DNA from 2 places in the Planococcus maritimus genome. Region 1 is predicted to be linked to the other one. Evidence: riboswitches for the same ligand, from Rfam matches in the RefSeq annotation. Region 1 holds a riboswitch; the other holds the start of a gene.
What was found. A riboswitch is a leader RNA that binds a small molecule or an ion and turns the genes downstream of it on or off. The one in region 1 is predicted to bind cyclic di-GMP.
Positions count from the first base shown of each region.

Region 2: it holds a riboswitch for cyclic di-GMP, as region 1 does, so the genes downstream of both, flgB (flagellar basal body rod protein FlgB) here and BBI11_RS15200 (amidase) in region 1, are expected to answer to the same signal.

Region 1 covers NZ_CP016538.2:3,054,521-3,065,308, forward strand. The annotation lists gene BBI11_RS15150 (TrkH family potassium uptake protein) at 1-759, shown strand, start outside; gene BBI11_RS15155 (SDR family oxidoreductase) at 1,096-1,851, opposite strand; gene BBI11_RS15160 (immunoglobulin-like domain-containing protein) at 2,061-2,513, opposite strand; gene BBI11_RS15165 (potassium channel family protein) at 2,760-3,416, opposite strand; gene BBI11_RS15170 (RNA polymerase sigma factor) at 3,764-4,021, opposite strand; gene BBI11_RS15175 (mechanosensitive ion channel family protein) at 4,162-5,013, opposite strand; gene BBI11_RS15180 (SDR family oxidoreductase) at 5,252-6,145, shown strand; gene BBI11_RS15185 (hypothetical protein) at 6,277-6,615, opposite strand; gene BBI11_RS15190 (TIGR04104 family putative zinc finger protein) at 6,729-7,028, opposite strand; gene BBI11_RS15195 (fructose-bisphosphatase class III) at 7,233-9,164, opposite strand; cyclic di-GMP riboswitch class I at 9,409-9,500, shown strand; gene BBI11_RS15200 (amidase) at 9,545-10,429, shown strand; gene BBI11_RS15205 (diguanylate cyclase) at 10,700-10,788, shown strand, end outside.
Region 2 covers NZ_CP016538.2:206,982-217,769, forward strand. The annotation lists gene fliS (flagellar export chaperone FliS) at 1-100, shown strand, start outside; gene motA (flagellar motor stator protein MotA) at 360-1,157, shown strand; gene motB (flagellar motor protein MotB) at 1,147-1,914, shown strand; gene BBI11_RS01140 (flagellar basal body-associated FliL family protein) at 1,922-2,341, shown strand; gene BBI11_RS01145 (hypothetical protein) at 2,452-2,862, shown strand; gene flgM (flagellar biosynthesis anti-sigma factor FlgM) at 2,883-3,155, shown strand; gene BBI11_RS01155 (flagellar protein FlgN) at 3,152-3,673, shown strand; gene flgK (flagellar hook-associated protein FlgK) at 3,700-4,893, shown strand; gene flgL (flagellar hook-associated protein FlgL) at 4,918-5,799, shown strand; gene BBI11_RS01170 (flagellar hook-basal body protein) at 5,940-6,752, opposite strand; gene BBI11_RS01175 (flagellar hook-basal body protein) at 6,768-7,571, opposite strand; cyclic di-GMP riboswitch class I at 7,787-7,873, shown strand; gene flgB (flagellar basal body rod protein FlgB) at 7,954-8,346, shown strand; gene flgC (flagellar basal body rod protein FlgC) at 8,352-8,804, shown strand; gene fliE (flagellar hook-basal body complex protein FliE) at 8,830-9,126, shown strand; gene fliF (flagellar basal-body MS-ring/collar protein FliF) at 9,149-10,788, shown strand, end outside.

The DNA.
Region 1 (10,788 bases):
ATTAATATAATCATCACTTTATTGTTCATCACGGGCGGCATCGGATTCACCGTATTGTATGACATGTGGAACGCCAAAGAATTTCGTCAATTGTCGCTGCATTCGAAAATCATGCTGACGGGTACACTCGCCGTTAACCTCTTCGCTATGCTGTTCTTGTTCGTTTCAGAATACGGCAATATGGAAACGCTCGGCTCGTTGCCACTTGGTGACAAGCTATGGGCTTCCTATTTTCAGGCGGTCACGCCGCGAACAGCGGGATTCAACTCCATCGATATCGGCAGCATGGAGACGGGTTCAATTGTTCTCATCTCCCTTCTGATGTTCATCGGGGCTGGCAGTGCCTCGACCGGGAGCGGCATTAAGCTTACGACTTTTTTGGTCATCATTTTAGTGACCGCATCGTATCTAAACGGAAAAAAAGAAGCGGTCATTTTCAACCGCGCGATTCCTTCGCACCTACTGGAACGGTCTCTTGCCATCGTCTTCATCAGCATGACCGCCGTCTTTGCCGGCATTTTGATCTTAAGTTATACGGAAAATGCGCCTTTCGAATGGATCGTGTTCGAAGCGTTCTCGGCTTTCGGAACCGTCGGCTTATCGATGGGCTTGACCGGAGAACTTTCCGTTCTCGGGAAAATCGTCATCATGATTTTGATGTTCGTTGGCCGCGTTGGCCCTGTCACCTTGGCATTTGCCTTAGCACGTCAGCACCGGGAATCCATTCGCCATCCGAAAGGCGATATCTTTACAGGCTGACCTTCTAGTTGTCTAAATAAAAGGCTGCATCTCTTCTTTAGGAGATGCAGTCTTTTCAGGTTGTCGAGAAAGTGATACAGTCGTATTTTCCGAAGCTTATCGCTCGCTTTCCGTGGGCTCGCGCCCAAGCCTCCTCAGTCGCTCTGCGCCTTGCGGGGTCTCGGTCGTCTCGCTGATCCACTGGAGTCGAGCGAACGCTTCTCCAAATACTTAGAGAGTTCGTTGACTTTTCATTGTGGAATAGTCTCCCGCTTTTTTTATTAATAGGGGATAATAGACTTCTTCAACACTCTAAAAAGGCTGCATCTCTTCTTTCAGGAGATGCAGCCTTTTGCATTAACTTCTCAGAAATCCACCTTCCGAATGGATGATTTGTCCCGTAATCCAACCGCCTTCTTCGCTGATAAGGAACGCGATCACATTCGCCGCATCTTCCGGTTTCCCGATGCGCCCCAATCCGAATTTCGGCCTCAGGTCTTCCCGAATGCCATCATCCATCCAATTGGTATCGGTGGGGCCGGGATTAACCGCGTTCACTGTGATGCCAAGTTCTGCAAGTTCGGCGGATAAAGAGGATGTAAATGCTGAAATGGCGCCTTTGGTGGCAGCATATGCTAAATTCCCTGGCATTGGCCCTTGCTCTTGCCCGGAGGTTAAATTGATAATGCGGCCATTGTTGCTTTCCGTTTGTTGAAATCCTTTCGCGAATTCTGCGGACAATAAAAAAGCCGCTCTCATATTCACCATATAATGGTCGTCCAAGATTTTGCCACTCAGATCCATGTAGTTGGAATCGATCGAATGCGCTGCGTTGTTAATGAGGATATTCGGAAATCCAATAGCACTTGCGACCTCCCCGAAAATAGCCGACTCAGCATCTGGTTGAGCCAAATCGACCTCCAAATACTCACAGCGCACGCCAAGATCCATGATTTCTGAACGAAAGCACGCAGGAAAATCTGACTCTGCTTGCCAATGGGTAAAGAAAATAGCCGTTTCTTGCTGTGCGAGTTTCCGGCACACCGCTGCGCCGATTCCTGTATGGTTGCTGACGCCTGTGATTAATGCGATGTTTTTGGACTTTGCCATGATGATAATCTCCTTTTGGTGCAATTTAGTAAAGCAGCTTCGACATATAATACTCATCCATATAGCTGCCGTTGAGGAATAGCGAATCTTTTTTAACGCCTTCCGTTTCATTGAGCCAAAATATTTCCTAGGCAATAAATTACTTAGAAGTATATTCCGCTTATTTTTTGATTTCATATTTATTAACGAGTACAACTCAATCGTCCGAGCTATTACTTAATTTCAAATTCCGCAGCTAGAGCAATCTCTTCTGCTCCTCCATTAATATAAAAAATTTTGACGATTCGGTATGTGCCAGCCGGCAGCTCATAATCCAAAAATTCAAGCGGCATCTCCTGTTCGAGATGTTCTTTTGCCCCCAATCCCAGGCCAATATCTGTGAAAGCAAAGTTTTCTTTGTAAGGAATTTCATACCATACGCCTTCTTGAAACTTCTCCAGCACCCGATACTCACCAAATTCAACAGGGTTAGCGCCTGAGTTGGAAATAAGTAAAACAAGCTCATCCACAGGAAAAGTATAGGTGTTTTTATCACTTTGCACAGAAAGTTTAGTTTTTCCGTTAGAAAAGGTGTCTGGTAATTTTTCATGTGAAGAAGTTTTTTCTAAAACTCCCGTCTTTTGATTTGTTTCAACTATTGAACAACCTGACAGTGCTAGTAACAAAATTACTAAAAAAACCGTGAATGCCTTCCCCGTCACCTTACCACCCTTTCAACAATCTCTTATTTTGTATCTAAATTCTACCATTTGGGGAATGAAATCATATCCTATTTCTGTAATCCCTTCCATCTGGCACTCGTAAAATCAATTGTCCTCACTCTGTCTTATGAAGAAAACCAGTAATATTCGCCAAAAAAAAGAGCGACTGGTCTGAAGCCCGTCCCTCTCTTTCACCTGCTATCGTGCTCATTAAATCCCTTTTGCTTCAAAGCGTTTTAAGTCATTACGATGGCCCATGGCGACGAGCACATCATCCAGCTGTACCTGATCATCCGGCATCGGTGCAACGTTCACTTCGTCTCCGCGCTTGATGGCCAAAATCGTGCATTGGTATCTTGCCCGAATGTTTAGCTCTAGCAAACTTTGGTTCATCAGTTTTTCAGAAGCTACCAATTCCACGATGCTGTAGTCTTCCGATAAATCGATATAATCTACGACTTTTTCCGAATCCATATGATGAGCGATGCGGATGCCCATCTCTTTTTCCGGTTGAATGACGCGGTCCGCTCCGACTTTTTCGAGAATCATCTGGTGTTGCAGATTTTTCGCTTTAACCCACACAAGCGGAATGCCAATTTCCTTAAGCATTAAGGTGCATAACACACTCGTCTGCATGTTCTCGCCGATCGCTACGACCGCATGTTCAAAATTTCGGACGCCCAGTTCCCTCATGCTCGCTTCGTCTGTCGCATTCGCAACTGCTGCATGCGAGGAAAAGTTGCGCATCATGTCCACTCGCTCTGGGGAAGAATCGATGGCCAAGACATCGTGGCCCAGCTTAAACAGCTCTTTGCAAATGCTGCTGCCGAACCTGCCAAGGCCGATTACGATAAATTGTTTCTTCACGTTAGTTCCTCATTTCCATTTTCATAAAATCCGGCCTAAGAAATACCGCCGATTCCATTCCTTTTGAAAGCTTCTCCATCGTTATGTTCAATTGACTAAAATCTACATCTGTTGCGTACTATTGTCAATATTAACAATATGAGGTTTTTCGTTCGATTTATCAGCTGCCATGAAAAAAACACTCTTTCCCCTCACTCAAAATAAAGGGAAACAGCGTCTTGTAACAATGATCAATATACTATTCAGGCAAAAACGTTCGCGTGCAATACCAACACCTTTTTCCTGTCCCACTCAATGCTAGCAAGTCATTCACTGCATGACTTTTCGCTTTGCCATGGAAATTTCTATCATCTCTTCATACGAGCTATTTTGTCGTTCAAACATTCGATCAAATAAAACATCAGCCGTTTGTTTCCGCTAAACTGCTGCGGATGTTTCCATAACTGCTGAAAAACTTCTGTTAGGACACGTTCACAAACCGCTTGGTCATTGAATTTCCGGTAGCTGACTTTCCATAACAATAGATAGTATTCATCGTATATCACTTCCAAGGCGGCTTTGTCACTAAACTTCAGTCTTTCCAGCAATTTCCCATCCGTAGTCATTTAGCACCTCTCTCTTCTTATTCAAAATACCCATAAGGAGAGAGTTGAAACCCTATATTCGAGATAATATTAATATAATGAATAAAAGATAAAAAATAACAGGATCAGCTACCGTTCATACGGCGCTGATCCTGTATTTCTTAAGACTGGACGGGATTCTCCAAGCCTTTATGAATCGTTACTTGATGTGGGAACGGAATTTCGATGCCATTCGCGTCGAAGGCTTCTTTAATGGCTTTGCGCAGTTCGCGCTCGACGCCCCATTGTTCGCCGCTTTGCGCTTTAGCAATGATGCGCAAGGTCACATCCGACTCTCCAAAAGCCTGCACGCCGATGACATCCGGGCCTTCCACAATAGCCGGATTATCTTTCGTCATTTTTGCGCAAACCGTTTTCAGAACGGTCATCGCTTCATCGATGTTTTCATCGTACGACACACCAATATCTACGAGTGCACGCATATTCCCGCGTGAATGGTTGCTGACGGTCGTAATGTCACGGTTAGGGATAAAGTTCAAAGTGCCATCAAAGCTGCGGATTTGCGTTGTGCGAAGCCCTACTGATTCAACCACGCCATCAATAGCGCCGACCGTTACGTAATCGTTGACGTCAATCTGTTTCTCCAACAACAGGAAGAACCCGGTGACAACATCGCTGACGAGGCCTTGGGCACCAAACCCGATTGCCAGACCGACGATCCCCGCACCGGCGATGAGACTTGCAACAGAAAGCCCGAACAAGCCGAACAAAGTTGCAACTAAAATAAAAATCAAAACATACGAGAAGACGTTATCTGCCAGCGCACGTAACGTTAATGCACGGCCATTGGTAATATCGCCTTTTTTCGTCAACCGGTCAAACGAGCGGTTGATCAATTTTTTTCCGATCGCCCGGACGATAACGAATGCGATCAAGATTCCGATCACTTGAGCGGCAATGATCCCCGCAGCAACTAATAGTTGTCCCCAATCAATATCAATAAAATCCAACAAACAATCATTCCTTTCACATTCATTGGCTGCCTTCAATAACAACCAAGTAGCGCAGCCTATCTGTATTTACCTGTTTCTTTATAACATAAATGGAGGTGCTATTTCATGCTTCCACCCCAAAATCACTATATTTAACCAACCAGTTCTCTCATTTACAATGCACGAGAGGTTTTATCTTGAATGGAGGTGGTAGATAAAGGGAGAAACTAACGATGCGCAAACTAAGGAGAGATTATAAATGGCGAATATCCAAAACCCTAGAACACAATATACAACCGATGATTTTCCGAAACAATACCAGGAAGCGCCTGGTGTACAAAACCAAATGACCCCTGTACCAGACTGTGGTGAAAAAACCTACAAAGGCTCGGGAAAGCTTGAGGGCCGTAAAGCATTGGTGACGGGCGGTGATTCCGGAATTGGCCGTGCCGCAGCCATCGCGTACGCCAGAGAAGGCGCAGACGTGGCGATCAATTACTTACCGGCTGAGCAATCTGATGCAGACGAAGTGAAACAATTGATCGAAGCGGAAGGCCGAAAAGCTGTGTTGATCCCCGGCGACTTGAGCGACGAGGCATTCAATAAAGAAATGGTCGAAAAAGCGAACACTGAACTTGGCGGCTTAGACATTCTGGCACTCGTTGCCGGACAACAACAAGCCGTCAAAGACATTGCCGACCTGCCGACTGAACAGCTCGAAAAAACCTTCCAAGTTAACGTCTACTCGATGTATTGGACCGTGAAAGCGGCGCTTCCACATCTTCCAGAAGGTGCGTCGATCATCACGACGAGCTCGGTAGAAGGCTTTGACCCGAGCCCGATGCTGCTAGATTATTCAGCAACGAAATTTGCCATCATCGGCTTCACAAAATCCTTAGCCAAGCAAGTGGCAGACAAAGGCATCCGCGTCAACTCGATCGCCCCAGGCCCGATTTGGACAGCGCTTCAAATCTCCGGCGGACAGCCGCAAGAAAACATTCCTGAATTCGGCAAAGGCACGCCTGAGACGCCAATCGGCCGCGCTGGACAGCCGGCAGAACTCGCCTCTGTCTATGTCTTCTTGGCTTCTATTGAATCCAGCTATGTTACAGGACAAATTTACAGCATCACCGGCGGCATGACGACCGCTTAAGTTGATATTCAAAAAGCGCGGGGCACCGAATCAACCGGTGCCTCGCGCTTTTTTTATTAAATATTGGTTAGCCACATCGCAAAACATACGATTTGAGTGGATCATTCCATGCAACAGTCCACCATTGACCGTCACGGCGCAAATCCATAATAGAATAAAATATGTGCATAAAAACCGACGAATGCGACTACCAAAGTCGTTAAAATAAATAAAACCATCATGATGACTTTGGAAACTTGTCCGACTTGCAAATTCCATATCCCTTTATAAACCTGTACCCATAACGCAAGAACAAATGGAACGACCATCAACAGATAGAAAATGACAAGGCCATTCACGAAGACACCGTAATAATCCCGGTTCACACTTTCGCTGGTCCTGAAGTAGCGGCTCATCCCAAAGAAGAATGCCAGAAACGACAATTGAACCACGACGCCATAGATGAATAGTGGAATCCTGAATTTCCCCAAGTTTCGCAGCATCCACAAACTTGCACAGTACAAGATGGCGATCAGGATAGCGATGTAAAAGCTGAATGGATAAAAGATTGATTTTTCCTCTTTTCTATAAATTATTTATTTCTTCACCAAAGCGCTTGTTCTTCATCAGTAAATTCAACTAAGAATGGATAGACGGCGAAGACGACGATCCCACTGGTGACAATCAGTGTCAGTATAATGCTTAAGGGCAGATCAAATAACACCCCGAAAAGCATCACTAACGGTGTTAGAAAATTTAACAGGCCGGCTCTTTTTTTCGATTCGGTAGTCAGAAATTGCTTTTTCCCGCAATGCGGGCAGATCATGCCCGTATCCAAAGTGAACATCTTACGGACAGTTTGCTTCCAGCCCCATTCCTTTTGGCAGTTTTGGCAGCTTGGCATGGACTCCCTCCAGTCAATTTTCAATAACTTTCTGATGCTGTTTTATCTCTTCCTTTTTAGACTATCAGAGATAGCCAAAAATTCCCACAATTAAAATTCCATTTAACTGGAATTCCCCCCCTCGGAATTTATGCTTCTATTGCATTTCTCTGCATAAGAAAGAGCCCGCACTGTATTTCAGTTCGGGCTCTTTCAAAGCTGCTGTTAGTTCATATAACGATGCTTTCTCAAGCTGTTCAAATTGGCGATTTCCTGCAGAAGCTCTTCTCCAATATTCGTCTCCCGCACCTTTTTGCGTTCGAGTTCTTCGTCGACCAATCGCTTGATCGACAAGACATCGGTTCCGTTTTGCAACACTTCTTCCTTGGAGTTAAAGCGCTGATGGGCAACGAGCTGCATGCCGTAGGAATTGTACAACAGCGTATAGCCGGCGATGCCCGTGGTCGACTGATAAGCTTTTGAAAATCCGCCATCGATAACGATCATTTTGCCGTTCGCCTTGATTGGGTCTTCGCCATCACGTTCTTTGACTGGCGTATGCCCGTTGATGATGCGGCCATATTCTGGATTCAAATCAAATTCTGCCAGCATCTTGCGGCATATGTCCTCGTCTTCACGCAAATGGTAATACGGATTTTTCCGCTCTTTATGCGTGGCTTTGTCTGCGATGAAATAACGCTCGAATGTCGTCATTTCACGTTTGCCAAATAATGAAGAGTTTTCACCCGTCCATTGGTACCACACCATGTCGGTCGCGAAATCGTCGGTCTCTTCGGGATGCGCAAAGGCGTAACGAGTGTACTCTTCAAAGACATCGAGTAGTTCCCGTCCGGCGTAGCCCTCTCCTTCAATTTTCATTTCCTTCATGTCCCCGTTCTCCTCGAGCGGGATGCAGCCATGAATCAGCAAATTGCCGTTGTATTGGAGATACAATCTTCCTTTTTTCATGAGGAACTTCATATGCCGTGATAGTTTCTCGGAATGCTGAATCGAGAACAACAGTTTATCAATCACTTGCTGCTCTTCTTCTAGCAAGCGAGCAGGATGTTCCGGGTCGATCGTGGCAAAGCACGTATTTTCAAGCGCATAGGTTTTCCCGTGAATTGTCGCCTCGTTTTTCTCGTAATCGACTTTCTCCAAAAGCAAGCGGTCTTCCATAGCGAAGCAGGAGCGCCGTTTGATGATTGGGCTTTCCAATTTGAACTGGATGATCGAGATGGCCTGGTGAATTTTTGTGATCTGCAGCTGTTCCTGCTCTGTTAATTGTTCATCTGAAATTCGCTTTGGATGGAAAGCCGGATTGTCTTCATAATACTTCTCCGCCAAATTCAACAATGGCCGCAAGTTGATGCCATAGACATCTTCAATGATGTCTAAGTTGTTATAGCGCGCGCAAATGCGGATGATGTTTGCGAGGCATACTTTAGAGCCGGAATAAGCACCAATCCACAGCACGTCGTGATTGCCCCATTGGATGTCGACGGAGTGATAATCGATGAGCGTGTCCATAATCTTGTGCGGATCGGGGCCCCGGTCGTAAATATCTCCGACAACGTGCAAATGGTCAACAGTCAGGCGCTGCATCGTGTAGGCAAGACCGACGATTAATTTGTCCACTTGTCCGAGGGAAATGATTTGTTCGAGCATTTTGGCGTAATAATCTTTTTTATTCGTGAACTCGTCGGTTTTGTATAGCAGCTCTTCGATGATATACACAAACTGTTTCGGCAAAGCTTTGCGCAGTTTGGAACGCGTGTATTTGGACGATGCGTAAGACACCAGCTTCAACAGCCGTTCGATCGTTTCGATGTACCATTCTTTCAATTCTTTCTTGCTGCTGAAATGGCTTTTGATCAAGCTCAATTTTTCTTCTGGGTAGTAGACAAGCGTCGCGAATTCGTTGAGCTCTTCTTCCCCCATCTCGTCTTTGAACAAGTCCTTGATTTTCACTTTGACGTTGCCCGATCCATTGCGCAACACATGCTGAAACGCCTGATATTCACCGTGGAGGTCACTGACGAAATGCTCCGTCCCTTTTGGCAAATTCAAGATGGCTTCTAGGTTGATAATCTCTGTCGCCACTTTTTCTTCGCTATCGTATTTTTCTGCCAGTAGATCCAAGTATTTTGAACTAATCATGCGGAATCCTCCTTCTAGCGTTTGGGATATCGTGCCGATCTGTTTAGCCAGCTGGGCCGGCAAGTAAATTGTTATATAGTGTTAGTCTATAGCAGTTTCCAAGAACGCTCCACAAAAAATTCAGCTTTTAAATAAAATTTGGAAGAACTGCCTTGCTATTTCTCTTTTATTGTCTCGTAAAGGCTTTTATAGGTATATAGTTACTGTCTTAATGAGTCATATTCCATCTATAATAAGAAAAAACTGATAAAGGCAAACTTACCTGAAAAGGAAGGACGCAAAGCCATGAGCCTACCCACTGTTAAAGCAGTGCACGGTCGTCAGGTTGCCAGGCACCCATTCTGCGGGCCTCGGCCAACAGAATGGAGGAAAAGAATATGTTGAAGAAAGCGGCGATATGGATGTTCGCACTGTCTCTCATGCTGACAGCGTTCAGCCATGCAGAAAATGTACAAGCAAGCGGTGATGCGCTTGATACCCGTGCTACTTGGCTATGGAATCCATGGATGTTTGTGGAAGATGAAGCAGCTACGCTGGCTTTTCTCGAAAATAAAAATGTCAATAAAGTCTATGTCCAAATCGACCGGGACATTCCTAAAAATACGTACCGCAGTTTTGTCACACAAGCGCACTCACGTGGCATCGCTGTATTTGCACTCGACGGAGCACCTTCGTGGGTTGCGCCAAAAGGATTCACCAATCAAAACCAGTTAATGAACTGGCTGGGCAATTACCAAAATGGATCGGTGGAACAGGCGCATTTTGATGGCATTCATTTGGATGTTGAGCCTTATCTATATAGCGGGTGGAATTCGAACCGCGCAGCAACCGTAAAATCCTACCAATCGCTTCTTCAAAGAGCCGCAACGAGCTCTGCGCAGTTGAACTTGCCACTTGAAGCCGATATGCCTTTTTGGTTTGACGAAATCCCTTATAAAAACACATTCGGCAAAGGCTTATTGGCTGAATGGGTTATTGCGAACACAGACGGAGTCACGCTAATGGCTTACCGGGATTCCGCTCCGATGATTATCGAAATCGTTAAAAATGAAATCGCCATGGCTGAGCGATACGGCAAACATATCGTTGTTGGGGTAGAAACAGGCACAACGGATGAAGGTAGCGTTATCACTTTCGCTGAGGAAGGCGAAGCGTATATGAACCAGCAATTGGATAAAGTGGCGAGTCATTACTCAAGCTCATCGGCATATGAAGGAACGGCCATTCACCACGTAGGCAGTTGGATGACTATGACTCCTTGAATACCTGACACTTCCATTACCTAATGGAAGTGTTTTCTTGTCTCCTCCTTTATGAGCAAATTGTGAAACCCGTTTGGTTAAATCCAGGAAACAGGAAATTCTCAATACAAAAACCCTTACTTACAAACAAAATGATGTTATTCTATAAGTGGAAAATATTATCTATTATCAAGTTTAAAGTTGAATATTATGGTATTTATTTGGAAGATTCACACAGAAAATCAATCTAATATCAACTTGAGAAACACTCTTTTGAAGAAGGTGAAGAAAATGGCGCAGACGGATTATAAAGCTTTACTCGCAGATCGAACGGAACGCGATTTTGCAAAATGGACAACGCTTCAAATGGTTCCAGAAAA
Region 2 (10,788 bases), 430 kb from region 1:
GAACATGAAAAACGACGCAGCGGCACTCGACGCCGTACTCGCAGATGTAACCGAACTGCGCAACACATGGAAGCAAGCCATGGCATTGGCAAAACAATAAGGGATATGTCGGGTTGAAGCGTTGAAAAAAATGGAACTCTTGCGCATATCTTTCAATTTACCGTCAAAAGATATGGAGCAAAATAGCGCAGACTCCTGGGGGATCAGTGAAGTGCTGAAATCCATTCGGGCGCTTAGCCCGAATTAGTTCAGCGCGAGCCCCCCGGAAAGCCAGCTGTTTTGCGGAATATCGCAAACAATGGAATCTTCCGTCACATTATTCAACTCAACAAATATCCAAAGTGAAATGAGGTATGGACGTGGATAAGACATCTTGGTTAGGCATCATCTTAGGCGTACTTGTGCTCGTCGGCGGTATGGCCCTAAAAGGCTCCAGTCCGGCCGCACTATATAATCCAGCCGCATTGGTCATCATTTTCATGGGCACCGCTGCCTGTATCTTGATCGCCTTTCCGATGGACGAAGTCAAACGCATCCCCGGGCTATTCAAAGTCCTGTTTGGGGAACAAAAAACATTATCAATCAAAGAAATGATCCCGATGTTCACGGGATGGGCGATGGTCGCCCGTAAAGAGGGCTTGCTCGCACTAGAAGAGCGTGCGGAAGAAGTGGAAGATCCATTTTTGCAGCGCGGCTTGAAGATGGTCGTCGATGGCCAATCGCTCGAGCACATCCGCGACTTGATGGAAGAAGACATCGCGGCGATGGAAGACCGCCACGAACTCGGGGCAAAAATTTTCACGCAAGCCGGTACATATGCGCCGACACTCGGTGTACTCGGAGCGGTTATCGGGCTCGTCGCCGCACTCGGCCATTTGGACGATGTGGCATTGCTCGGGAAATCGATTTCCGCGGCGTTTATTGCGACGCTGTTCGGGATTTTTACAGGATACGTCCTGTGGCACCCATTCGCCAATAAGCTCAAGCGCAAATCTGAAAAGGAAGCGCGCGTGAAGCAAATCATGCTTGAAGGCTTGCTTGCGGTACAAGAAGGCTTGCCTGCACGAACCGTAGAAGAAAAACTCTTGACGTATCTGCCGGCCAAAGACCGTGTGCTAGAAGACGAAACTAAGAGTGGTGTTGAAGTTGAAGCGTAAAAAAAAGCATGAAGAACATGTCGACGAATCCTGGCTCATTCCGTATGCCGATATTTTGACGCTGTTATTGGCCTTGTTTATCGTGCTGTTTGCGGCAAGCAATGTCGACGCTAAGAAATTCAAGGCGATTTCCGAATCGTTCAATGTGGAACTGCAGGGAGGCACTGGCCTGCTCGACCAATCCGCGCCGGTAGAACTCGAGACCGACACTTCACCTTTTGCGATCATTCCGGAAGAAGGCGTGACCGAGAAGATGATGGAAGAAGTAGAAGCGGTGCGCGACCGCCAGGAGCTGGGAGAGTTCCAGGAGAAAATTGAATCGTATATCGACGAAAAAGGCTTATCGCCGAAGCTGGAAACAGAATTGACCGATAAAGGCTTGATGCTGACAATCAATGAAGGCGTCTTGTATGAATCAGGAAGTGCCGATATCGACGAACAGGCGCGCACCATTGCGAGCGAATTATCGGATTTGCTCGTCAGCGACCCGCCGCGCATGATCTATATCGAAGGCCATACAGACAATGTGCCAGCAGCGGGCGGCGAGTTTACATCAAACTGGGAACTCAGTTCGGCGCGCGCCATCAATTTCATGAAGATTTTGCTGGAAAACGGCGACTTGGACCCGAGAAAATTCAGTGCGACTGGCTATAGCGAATACCAGCCGATCGCCACGAACGATACAAAAGACGGGCGCGCACAAAATCGCCGCGTCGAAGTGCTGATTTCTCCTTATCAGACCGAAACCGAAGAGTAAGAGGTGGATGATGAAAAAAGTATTATTGGTTTTATTAATTGCAGCCTTGCTTGGAGCAGGTGGAGCCTTTTATTTCCTCCAAATGGATAAAGAAGTGGACGCCGATGCGCCGCTCACTGCCGATGAAATGGTGGAACTGAGCATCGACACGGAAGAAATCACGACCAATCTCGCCACGCCGGCGTCTTATGCGGTCGTGCAGTTCAATATTCTACTAGGCGATAAAAAAGTAAAAGAAGAAATGGAAAAACGCCACGCGGAAGTGCGCGCGGCGGCCATTGCGACTGTGGCGGGCATGGAAAAAGAACAGCTCGTCGGAACAGAAGGCATCACTTTATTGCAAGATGAGATGGTGGCGCAGCTTGAAAGCCTGGTCGGCGAAGGCAAAGTTGAACGCGTTCTCGTCACACAATTCAAAGTGCAATAATATTTTTTAAAGAAACGCTAAACATTTTTCAAAAACGGCCGATACTAGTAGTATAGATAGTAATTCGAAGAGCCCTGGACAACATAGAACTGACTGATAGAAGAAACTAGGTGATCTATTTGACAACCCCGAAACTGGACAATTGCCCCAGCTGCGGAACGCTGTTTTTGCGTGATCAAATCGCTTGCTGCTTGAAATGCCACCAAGAAAACGAAAAGGCATTCAAAAGAGTTTACCTGTTTTTACAAGAACACGAGCACCGCAACGCGTCGCTTGAAGACGTTCATTTGTTCACGGGCGTCTCGGTCCATAAGATTTCCGAATTCCTTCGGGAAGGCCGGATTTTGACGGGCGACTACCCGAATCTCGGTTATCCGTGCAGCCATTGCAAAACAATAATTCACCGGCATATGCTGTGTGAGGATTGCCGTCTCGATTTCCTCCGGAGCGCTAACGAGATACTGGCGGAAGATGACGAATGGGCAAACAGCACACAAGCACGCTGGAAAATGAAGAAATAACTTTAAGAGGTGGTGAAGGAATGAATATTGATAAAACGAATAGTTCTTCCTTTATTCAATCTTACCAAAAGCAAATGCAGGTGACGCCGGCCCAAAAAGCGCGCCCGCTTCAACAGGAAGACCAATTGCAGATCTCAAGTGAGGCGAAGGCGATGTTCGAGAAGAATACGGAAGCGGATATCGCCCGTCAAGAAAAAATACAGCTGCTCAAAGCACAGGTGGCTTCCGGTGAATACCAAGTCGATTCTGACAAGGTAGCCGAAAAAATCCATCAGTACTGGTTCGATAAATGACAGTTGAGCGGGTCGGAAAAGAGGGAACTCCGGTGTTGAAAATGATGACCGCGACACTTGATGAGCTGATCACCATACAGCAGCAATTGATCCGCTACGCGGAACGCAAACAGACAGTGCTGATCGAGCATAAAATAGACGAACTGACCGAACTGGTTAAAGAAGAGACGCGGCTTATCCGCAGGCTCGGCCAGCTCGAAGACGAGCGCGAACGCCTGGTGATGGACGTGCTTGAAGAGCATCCGGGACTCAGCTTCAGCGAGTTTACCGAACAGATGCCGGACGAAACAGCGAAACGGGCGCTGCAGGAGCAATTGACGTTATTGAAGCAATTGCTTTTGGAGCTGCAGGCCAAAAACCGCCAAAACGAGAAACTGGTACAAGATTCCGTGGATTTTATCCAAGGCATGATCGGCCATATCACGACGCCGGTAAAACAGCCATATAATTACCCGCCGAAATCCGGCGCAGCACCTAAACAGTCAACCAATCGGGGCTTTTTCGATACCAAAGCATAAAGCCCCCAGGGAAAGCAGGGGATCACGTGTCAACTTTTCACACTTTGGAAACCGGCCGCCGCGGCTTATCCGCCGGCCAGGCGAGCCTTTCGACCACAGGCCATAATATCGCAAACGCCAATACGAAAGGCTATTCGCGCCAACAAGTGAACACGAGTTCCGCTGCTTCTTTGGAAGTTTGGACGAGCCAAGGCAAAGGACAGCTTGGCACCGGCGTGACGGTCGATTCGGTCATGCGCGTGCGCGACCGCTTTCTCGACCAGCAATACCGCGGGCATACAGCAGAACTTGCCGAGTGGCAAACGAAAAGTGAAGCGCTCGGAAATGTGGAAACGATTCTCGGCGAGCCGGGAGAAAACGGGTTGAACGCGTCGATGGGCCGTTTATGGAGCGCTTGGCAAGACTTGGAAAGCGACCCGTCGAACGCGGCGGTCCAAGCAGTCGTCAAAGAACGGGCGCAAGCTTTTGCGGACGTGGCAAAAACGATCGACCGCTCGATGGGCGATTTGAAAGTGGAATTGACGGAACGCACGGCAGCGGCACAGACAGAAGCGCAAACATTGATCTCGCGCATTGAAGAGCTGAACAAACACATTTCCCAGAACGGAGCCCAGGCAAACGATTTGCGCGATGCACGCGATGCGGCGGTCGATGAACTGTCTCAGCTGATGGACATCAAAGTGACGGAAAAATCGGATGGCAGTTATGCACTGGCCTTAGCTTCGAACAACCAGCCGGTAAAATCGGGCGAACCGGTCGATCTCGAGGCAGCAGGCGGCAAGCTCGGTGGTCTCGGACAATCCTTAACGACAGTCGAAAATTATCAACAAAAGATCAACACGGCAGTGACAGAATTCGCTCAAGCGAATGGCAATGTTTTTGAAACGGCTTCACCAGCAGGTGAATTGAGCGTTGCAAAAGATGCGCAGCTCGAATTGCCAAAAGGATTAGATGAAGGCGTGAAAAACGTGCAAGCCGATTTCCGTGCTATCGTCAGCGGCCTCGGGGCGGAAGGGCAGACCGCCGGCTATGCAGTTTCTTCGCAAGAGCAATTGATCGTCTCGACAGACAACCGCCGCCAAGCGGTCGCCGGCGTTTCGCTGGATGAAGAAATGTCGAACTTGGTGAAATTCCAGCACGCTTATAATGCCGCAGCCCGCTTAGTATCAACGACCGATGAAATGCTCGATACGATCATCAACCGGATGGCTGCACGCTAAACCCAAAAAACGGAGGACGGCCCAATGAGAGTAACCCAGCAAATGATGCACCAAAATTCCCTGCGCCATATGCAGCAAAATCTTGGGCGTTTTGAAAACACCAGTATGCAGGCATCCAGCGGCAAATTGCTGCATAAGCCGTCCGACAATCCGCAAGCGGTAGCGAAAGCGATGAGTTTGAACAGCGTCATGTCAGCAAACGAACAATACGAGCGCAATATCGGCGATGCCAATTTGTGGCTCGATGAAAATGACCGCTCGATTCAAGCGATGGTCGATGTCACACAGCGCATCCGGGAACTCGGCGTGCAAGGCGGCAGCGGGACATTGTCTCCGGAAGACCGCGAATTGATCTTCAAGGAAGTCGGGGTATTGAACGATCAATTGCGCGAATTCGCGAATGCCGAAGTCGACGGCCGGTATTTATTCGGTGGCGGCGACGGCACGGTGAAGCCGTTTCCGGATGCTGTTTCGTTTGAAGCAGCTCCGCCAAACGGGACGCTGAAAACGGCGAAGATCGGTGTCGGGCTGCAGCTGGAAATCGGCATCTTGCCTCAAACGCTTGTCGGCAGCGGGGACGATCCGACGAATATATTCCGGGCCGTTGGAAAACTCGCTGAAAACATACAAGCTGGCGAAGCGGTTAATCTGGATGAAATCGATAAGGCCATGGAGCGCTTATTGACTTCGGCTGCTGAAAACGGCGCGCGTCAAAACCGCGTCGAAGCGACCGAAAGCCGGCTGTTGGACGCCAAGCTATCACTTGGAACTGCCTTATCTTCTATAGAAGATGTAGATTATGCTGAAATACTAATCAAATTGAAAAGTGAAGAAAGTGTTTACCAAGCAAGCCTGTCATCTTCGGCCAAGATCATGCAGACAAACTTGATGGACTTTCTCCGGTAAACAGCTAATCAAAAGCGATTGGCTGTTTTTTTATTGAAGTTTTCCGAATCAGCCCATATGAAAAAAAGCCGCGCACCAAGAGAGATTTCTCTTGGCGTGCGGCTTTTAATATTATGTTACTAAAAAATAATTTGGCAATATTAGGATTTCATCGTATTCACAAGACCCATCATATCGTCAGCGTAGGAAATGGCGCGCCCTTGTGATTGAAACAATCGCTGGGTGGCGATCAACTCGGTCATTTCGGCGGCCATGTCCACATTCGAGGTTTCCAAAAACCGGTGGGACATCGGCATGTCGATTAATTCGACCACGCCGGCAGCTGCTTGTTCGGCTTGTGTGCCGGGCAAGCGATAGCGATTATCGCCGGCATTTTCAAGAAGGGCAGGGCGAATGATTTTTGCCGTGCCGAGCTGAAAGGTTTCAGGCGGCTGGTTGTCATAAGAAACAGTCACGAGCCCGTCGTTGCCAAGGGACATTTCGCTATAACCGGCGCCGATCGTAATTGGCAGGCCGTCTGCACCGAGCACGGAATCACCGGAAGCGGTGGTGAGCGCAAGCCGGTCACTTTCTGGAATCGCTTCGGCCTGAAAAGAACCGTTTCGTGTGTAGTAGTTTTCCTCGCCATTGGCAATTCGGAAATAAGCGTTTGGCGATTGAAGGGCAAAATCCAGTTCACGGCCGGTTTCTTGCAAGGAGCCTTGCGAGTGGCGGGTAATGCCTTCGGATATCAAGGCGCCACCGCCGATCCGCAGTCCGTTCGGCGTGGTGCGGCCGATTTCGTTGGCCGTTCCGGCTTGCTTCGTCACGCTGTACAACAAGGCGTCGGAAAAATTGGCTTCTTGTTTTTTATAGCCATGCGTATTGACGTTGGCGACGTTATTGGCGATGGAATCGATTTTTTTCTGCAGTTCGCGCATCGTGCTGCTCGCTGTGTTCATTTGAATGTTCATGGACGCTGCTCCTTATCAGACCCGGCCGATTTCATTGACCGCTTTTTCCATGCTGCGGTCATAGGCCTGGATTACTTTTTGGTTGGATTCGAATCCGCGATAAGCGGTCATCATGTCGGTCATGGTGCGGGTCAAGTCGACATTGGACTGTTCGATAAAGCCTTGCTGGGCGTATCGCTCACCGTCAGCGGCGAGTGCCGGTGCATCATCAGGGTCGCCTTCCCAAGCGAGCAAGTTATGGCCTTGCTTGACGAGTTGGCCTGCATCTTCTGTCACACCGATCCACAAGTTTCCGGCGACGGTCCCATCTTCACGGGTAATCGCGCCGCTATCGTCTGCGGAAAATTCACTATCGCCGACTTGCAGCGGCTGAAGATTGTCGCCGAGCACTCGCTGGCCAAAGCTAGTCGCAAGAAAACCTTGTGCGTCTACCGTGAATTGGCCATTGCGCGTATAGCGCACATCGCCGTCTGCCGTTTCTACGGCAAACAATAAATGGCCGCGCTCGCCGGTTTCCGGGTCTGCTGCTAATTTTTCATCGAGCAAAGCGAAGTCTGTGGCATTGCCGGTTTCCCGGATAGGGCCTTGAAGAAACGAAGGAATCGCTTCTTGCAAATAAACACCGGTGGAAAGGTGGCCGATCGGTGCCGGCTGGTTGGCATTTTGCGCCTTGATCAATTGATCTGGAAATGATCGGACTGCCGAATCGTCTGTTTTAAAGCCGGGAGTGCTGGCATTCGCCAAATTATTGGTTAAGACTTGTTGGTATCTGTTTTGCGACATCATCCCTGAAGTCGCCGTATACAATCCACGGAACATATTACCTAGTCACCCTTCCTTTTCTAGTCTAAAGAACTATTAGCCTAATCTGGTATTTTCATTTTAACAGAAAACTGCAGATTAAATGGAAAAAATAGTAGAATTTTTTTACAAAATAAAATAGCCAAAATAAATAAAGCATGATACTATACCGGAGTAATAGTCATTCAAAATGATTCTAAAAGACGAGTTTACAGAAAAATATACCCATATCATGACGAAAATAGCAAACTTATACGAAAGTAAAGGACGCAAAGCTACGGATCTAACTGTCCCAGACACATGACCGCCGGGCTGCCGAAAGATGGTAGATTTGACTCAAATCCGCCTGTTTTTCAGTGGGTTTTTTATTTGGGCAAATTCACAAATAGGGGGTTAAGCGATGAATTTATTTCCATCAAGCATTCAAAAAATGGAGCAGGCTTTGTCGACATCGACATTGAAACAGCGTGTCCATGCCGATAATATCGCCAATGTCGATACGGCCAATTACAAAAGCAAGCAAGTGAACTTTCAGCAAGTGATGGAACAGGCAAGCGCTTCGCGTATGCAAAGTTACCGAACGAATGCGCAACACATGGAGTTTCAAAGTGGGCGGGGAGCTTCGCCGGTGACGGTCAATCACAATACGACAATGACGCCAAATGGCAATAACGTAGATATGGATTTTGAAATGGCGGAACTGGCGAAAAACCAATTATGGTACAACGCCGTTACCGAGCGGATCAATGGCAAATTCAGTAGCCTGAGTTCGGTCATCAACGGAGGGAGATAAGGGGAATGTCTTTATTTAACGGTCTGAATATTAGCGCAACGGGGCTTACGGCTAACCGCTTGCGAATGGATGTCGTCTCTTCAAATATCGCAAATGCCAATACGAACCGTGCCGAGTTAGTGGACGGGGAATGGGTGCCTTATCGCCGCAAAACAGTTGAGTTGTCGACGGCTGATGCTTCGCCTTTTGCCAAACATTTGAGTTCTGCCATGGGGCAAACCGCTGCTGGTGGCGGGGTTAAAGCGAGCGCGATTCGTGAAGACCAGACACCTTTTCCAGTGACTTATAATCCGGATCACCCGGATGCGGATGCTGAAGGGTATGTCCGGACATCGAACGTCGATCCCATTCAAGAAATGGTCGATTTGATGTCTGCCACCCGTTCGTATGAAGCGAACGTGACGGCGATGAACGCGTCGAAAAGCATGTTCATGAAAGCACTCGAAATCGGGAAATAACGAAGTTTAGTTTAGGAGGGGCAGCATGGAGAAAATTGGACAGCTGCAGACGCCGTTTCTGCAAAATCAATTCATGGAAAAATTACAGCCAGAACCGCAAGCGACAGGCTTCGGCGATGTCTTTAAAAATGCATTAAAAGAAGTGAGCAATGCGCAAAATGTATCCGATAAAAAGACCGACCAATTGCTGACGGGCGAAGTACAAGATGTCCACGAAGTGATGATCGCTTCGCAAAAAGCAAGTTTATCCCTGCAGATGACGATGCAAGTGCGCAATAAAGTGGTAGAAGCGTATCAAGAAGTCATGAGAATGCAAGTATGAAAAAGATTAAGGTGTGCGGTCAATGAAAGAAAAGTTCGAAACTTATAAAACCAAAACAAAAGACTCCTGGGGCAGTTTATCGAAAGCGACCAAATGGCTAATGGCCGCGTCCTTTTTCATCACTTTACTTGCTCTAGGGCTTTTTGTTTTCTTCAATAGCCAATCGAATATGTCGCCGCTTTATGCCAATTTGGATCCGGCAGAAGCGGGCGAAATCAAAGCGGCCATCGAGAGCCAAGGCATACCGGTCGAAGTATCGACAGACGGGTCGACGATTTCTGTTCCAGACGAACAAGTGGCTGGGTTGAAAGTCAGCTTAGCGGCTGAAGGCTTGCCGAAAAATGGCAATGTCACGTACGGCATCTTCAGTGAAAACATGGGCCTCGGGATGACTGACCGCCATTTTGATGTCGTCGAACGCGATGCCATGCAAAATGAATTAGCGTATTTGGTCAAGCAAATTGCCGGTGTGACAGATGCCAATGTCATGATTACCTTGCCAAAAGAAAACGTCTGGTTGACCGATGAAGAGCAAGTGTCGACGGCGTCGATTGTCGTCAAAGGCGACGGCACGTTAAATCTAGACCAGAAGCAAATTAATGGCTTGTACCATTTGGTCAGCAAATCGGTGCCGAATTTGCCGATGGAGCAAATCGTCATCATGGACCAAAATGGCCAAGTGTTTGAATTGCAGGATACAGGAGCACCGGATACCAATTTAACGATGTATCAGCAAAATCGTGAAATCCAACAAGGCATCGAACAAGATATTCAGCGTGAATTGCAGCAAATGCTTGGGCTATTGCTCGGGCAAGACAAAGTCGTCGTGTCCGTTATGGCGAATATTGACTTCACGAAAGAAAAACGCGAAGAGCAATTGGTGGAACCGGTCGATCTCGAAACCGGCGAAGGCATCGACATCAGTGTCGAACGAATCGTCGAAACGTATGCAAGCGAAGGCCAAGCCTTAGCAGACGATGCTGGTACCGGCGAGACGGATATTGCCAACTACCCATCAGCAGATGGCAGCGGCACAAGTGAATCTGAACGTACTGAAGAGCGCATCAACCGCGAAGTCAATCGGATCAGTCGACAGATCGAAATGAGTCCTTATGTCATTGACGACATTACGATCAATGTCGGCGTCGAACCGCCAGTGCCGGATAATCCGGCAACATTAACCGAACAGAATATGACGGATATCCGTACCTTATTAGCAAACACTGTGAGCGCCTCGCTCAGCATGAACGAATTCCAGCCGACTCCAGCAGAACTCGATGACCGGATTTCGATCTTTGCGACGGAATTCCAAGGACGTCCCGAAATGGCTGAAGAAGAGCCGGTCGTGACCCTTTGGACAGGCATCCCGCTTCTATGGTATGTGGCAGCAGGTGTTGGCATCCTATTGTTGACGGGCATTATCTTGTTCGTCGTGAAAAGACGCAAAAAGCAACAAGCAGAATTGGAAGCCGAACTGGAAATGGATTATTTCGAGCGAGCGGCAGCAAAAATGCAACCAGCAGCAAGCACGCAAGAAGGCGAAGTGGATTTGTCCGAGTTTAATAATCGAACGAATCCGAAACGCAAAACGATCGAGAAGCTTGCCAAGGGACGCCCGGACGACTTTACGAATTTACTGCGCTCGTGGATGGCGGATGATTA